DNA from 2 places in the Noviherbaspirillum sp. FW303-A3 genome. Region 1 is predicted to be linked to the other one. Evidence: predicted binding sites of a transcription regulator. Region 1 holds the regulator's gene; the other holds the start of a gene.

Region 1 (2,199 bases):
TCCCGCGCAATGCCGCTATTTTAAATGAACCAGCCCCAAACCAGTAATTCTCTTTTCAGCCGATTGCGCTTTGTCCTGGTCGGCACCAGCCATCCCGGTAACATTGGCGCCGCCGCGCGGGCAATGAAAACGATGGGATTTTCGCAACTTGTGCTGGTTAACCCCCGGTTTCCGGAAGCGACAGCACATGAGGAGGCAATCGCATTCGCCAGTGGTGCGCTGGATGTCCTGCAATCCGCGCGAGTCGTCGCGACGATCGAAGAGGCGCTGGACGGCTGCAACTTTGCTGCGGCGCTCAGTGCCAGGTTGAGGGAGTTTTCTCCGCCGATCACGACGCCGCGATCACTGGCAGGGCAATTGAGGGGGGACGACAGCCTGAATGCCGCGCTGGTATTCGGGAGCGAGCGCTATGGTTTGCCGAACGAGATCATTGAAAAGTGCAACGTGCTGATCAATATCCCGGCGAACCCCGAATACTCGTCGTTGAATCTGGCCCAGGCGGTACAGCTTCTCGCTTACGAGGCACGGATGGCTGCAGCTGGTGAGGCGGTACCTGCTTCCCCGGTCGGTTTCCAGGGCGTGGCCGCGAGCCTGGACCAGATTGAGGGCATGTATGCGCACCTCGAACAGGCACTCGTTGCGGTCGAATTTCTTGATCCGGCAAACCCGAAAAAATTGATGCCTCGCCTGAAGCGTCTTTTTTCCCGGACCCAGCTGGAAACCGAGGAAGTGAACATCCTGCGGGGCATTGCTCGGCAAATCATGAAAAAACTCGGACGGACGTGAAGCCTCGTCCGCGTCGGAATCCCTTTTTCAGGACTGTGCCGCGGACGTTTGCGCTACTCCGCTATTTCAGCCCCATGCGCGCAAGAGGCCTACCGCGAGCCCCTCAAGAGCGAAATTGTCTTCCCGTCCATCCACGACAATCGGTTCGAAATCCGGGTTTTCGGGGAGGAGTTCGATGACGCTGCCAGTCTTGCGGTAGCGCTTGACCGTCACGTCATCGCCAAGGCGGGCAACAACGATCTGCCCGTTCTTGGCTGAGTCGGTTTTCTTCACGGCCAGCAGGTCGCCGTCGAGAATGCCGACATCCCGCATCGACAGCCCCCGTACTTTCAACAAGTAGTCCGGCTTTGCGGAAAACAGCGAAGGGTCGACGCTGTACGTCGTTTCAATATGTTCCTGCGCGAGGATCGGCGAGCCCGCGGCCACTCGTCCAACGAGGGGCAGACTCAGTTGCATCAGGCTGGGGTGCGGCAAGGCCATTTGGCGGGCCACGCCAGTGCTGTCGTTACCCATGTCGCGAAGACGGATGCCGCGTGAGGTGCCGGGAGAAATTTCAATCGCGCCCTTTCGGGCGAGTGCCTGCAAATGTTCTTCTGCAGCGTTCGCTGAACGGAATCCAAGCTCGGCAGCAATTTCAGCCCGGGTGGGAGGAAATCCGGTGTTCTCAATGGCTTCCCTGATCAGGTTCAGGATCTGTTCCTGGCGGGCGGTCAGCTTGATCATGGCGATTCACTGGGGTTATCCAGTGCTGTGTGTATAAACAGACTGTATTTTTATACAGGATTTGTGTGAATGCAAGCGCATTTGTGCTTTATTTGGCCGCTTTTGCGCCGAAATTGTCCGATTCCCGGTCTGCGCGCCTTAAGGGCTTGAAAGCATTGAGTTTTCTTGCTGAACAGGTTATTATTGCGGGCTTTCCTCTTCCCACACCCGTCTTGACGCCGGGGTGGGCGATTTTTCAATCCGTCCAAAAGGAGAATTCATGCGTCATTACGAAATCGTATTTATCGTCCATCCGGATCAGAGCGAGCAAGTGCCCGCGATGATCGAACGCTACAAGGGCATCGTTACCGCCCGCAACGGCAAGGTCCACCGTGTCGAAGACTGGGGCCGCCGCCAACTGGCATACATGATCCAGAAGCTGGCCAAGGCACACTATGTTTGCATGAACATCGAGTGCGACAACGAAACCCTGGCTGAACTCGAAACCGGCTTCAAGTTCAACGACGCCGTCCTGCGCCACCTCACCGTCAAGATGAAGAAGGCCGAAACCGCCCCGTCGCCGATGATGAAGGCTGTTCAGAAGGAAGACGCTGCCAAGTCCCAACGTGCAGAGGCGTCCGCTGCGTAATTGCGGCAGCCGAGGAGTGTGAACCAGCTTCGCCTGATTGCTGCCATTGCCGAGCGTGACGT
Region 2 (2,199 bases), 690 kb from region 1:
CACGCGCGAGGAACTGGTGCTCGTCATCGACATCGGCGGCGGCACCTCCGATTTCACGCTGGTCAGGCTGTCGCCCGAGGGCACAACCAAGGCCGAGCGGCATGAGGACATCCTGGCCACCGGCGGCGTGCACATCGGCGGCACGGATTTCGACAAGTACCTGAGCCTGGCCGGCGTCATGCCCATGCTCGGCCTCGGCACCCGCCTCACAAACAACAATGAAGTGCCTTCGAGCTATTACTTCAACCTCGCGACCTGGCACACGATCAACTTCGCCTATTCGCAGAAAGTGTGGCGCGAGCTGCAGGACGTCCACCGCGATGCGCAGGAACGCGACAAGCTCGCCCGCCTGCTCAAGCTGGTCGACCAGCGCGACGGGCATTGGCTGGCGCAGAAGGTCGAGGAAGGAAAGATTGCCTTGTCCGATGCGGATGCCGTGCCCCTGCTGCTCGACAGGCTCGCGCCGGACCTGGCGTTTACCTTGCAGCGCGATGCATTCAACGACGCGATTGCGCATCTCATCGCCAGCATCAGGACGTCGGTTTCCGGCCTGCTGGCCGATGCCGGCGTCGGTGTGGATGGCGTGGACACCGTGTTCTTCACCGGCGGTTCGAGCGGCGTGCCCCTGCTGCGGCAGGAAATCGCGTCCATGTTCCCTGCCGCCGCGCATGTCGAGGGCGACCTGTTCGGCAGCATCGGCGCTGGGCTTGCGATCGATGCGGCAAGGAAGTTCGCATAGCAGCAGCTTGAAAAATGCGTAACGAAAAGGTTGATCTGGATCATCCACGCGCGCCGGCGCGCTCGGTATGATTCGCCTATCTGCGGCACATGCAACTGATATGCATGGCGGCAGGCCCAGCGCCCTATCGAGCGGATCAGGTCGGCAGCCATACGGCGGACCCGGATCACGGATGGGGCGTTTTCATTTGTGCGGCGGAAAGCCGGTCATCGATCAATCTGCCTTTCTGGAAATGCTGGCCGACGTCCCACCCGGCTATCGGCGGAGCTTGACCAGGCAGAAGCCGGATAAACGGCCCTCCAGTCCCAGTATCGGCATTGCCTGTTCCAGGACGACGGAGAGGATACGAAATCCGCTCTGAACACCTGCCAAAAGTCAAAAATAATTTCCACTTTACAACCCTGGTGTGGCGGCGCACGGACTTTTTGCTCGACCTCATAATCCGGCTCCCTGTTCTGATCTATACTGTACATTCATACAGTAATGCAGCAGGTGAGTATCATGAAATTCTTCGAAGTCCATAAACTGCATGCCGCAGAAGCGAGGCTCGCCCTCGCTGTCGACGCCATCGTCGAACGCCACCGGACGGAGGGCCGTCCCCTCACCTGGCGTCTCGTGCACGAGATCGAAAAGGAAGCGCTGAAGACGCTGGAACAGGCCGGCGACCTCGACCGCAAGTATGTACGGATGCTGAGATCTTCGCGCTGGGGCTACGTGCCGCGCGTGAACCAGCCCGCCGACCTGCGCTGTCACGACGCCCTTCCGGTCACCCTCACCCTGATCCGCAAGGCTTACCACACGCTTCACTGATCCCGGTCCGGAAAGCTTGGTTACAATCAGGTTTTCTTATCAATCGGAAAACACCATGTCCTACATGCTGCTCATCGTCGAGCCCACCGGCCAGAGGCAGGAGCGAACCGAGGCAGAGGGCCGGCAAGTCTACGGCCGCATGCTCAGGTTTGCCGAAGAACTCAAGGAAAACGGCGTGCTATTAGGCGTGGAATCCCTTGCCTCCCAATCTACCGCGGCGCGGGTCAAGGTCCGCGACGGCAAGGCAGCCGTTCTCGACGGCCCCTTCGCGGAAGCCAAGGAAATGATCGGCGGCTTTTTCCTGCTCGATTGCGCCACGCGCGAGGAAGCGATCGCCATCGCCGCACGATGCCCGGCGGCCGAATGGTGCACCGTCGAAGTACGCAGCCTCGCTCCCTGTTACGTCAGCTGAATTTTTTCTGCGCAGTCTGTCGATTCCGCCACCGCCCGTTCGTCGTGTGATCAGGCGCCGGCAAAATGTGCATATCGCACCCTGGCCGCCCCCCTTTAAAAGGAGAAACGGACATGCGATTCATGATCATCGTCAAGGCAACGGCGGATTCCGAAGCGGGCATCATGCCGCCCGAAAGCCTGTTCGCCGAAATGGCGGCCTACCACGAACAACTTGCCAAGGCGGGAGTCCTGCTGGA

Evidence for each region. The regulator LexA, encoded in region 1, represses DNA repair genes until DNA is damaged. The targets are predictions, from matches to a motif close to ACTGTATNNNNATACAGT.
Region 2: AC3WOY_RS00850 (DUF2471 family protein) is a predicted target of LexA. The motif match lies at 1,204-1,221, and genes of this name have one in related genera.

The regions. Positions count from the first base shown of each region.
Region 1 covers NZ_JBYTAZ010000001.1:864,405-866,603, reverse strand. Annotated here, with positions in the region: gene AC3WOY_RS04250 (RNA methyltransferase) at 25-786, shown strand; gene lexA (transcriptional repressor LexA) at 853-1,509, opposite strand; gene rpsF (30S ribosomal protein S6) at 1,769-2,137, shown strand; gene priB (primosomal replication protein N) at 2,156-2,199, shown strand, end outside.
Region 2 covers NZ_JBYTAZ010000001.1:176,890-179,088, forward strand. Annotated here, with positions in the region: gene AC3WOY_RS00845 (Hsp70 family protein) at 1-739, shown strand, start outside; gene AC3WOY_RS00850 (DUF2471 family protein) at 1,241-1,549, shown strand; gene AC3WOY_RS00855 (YciI family protein) at 1,605-1,961, shown strand; gene AC3WOY_RS00860 (YciI family protein) at 2,075-2,199, shown strand, end outside.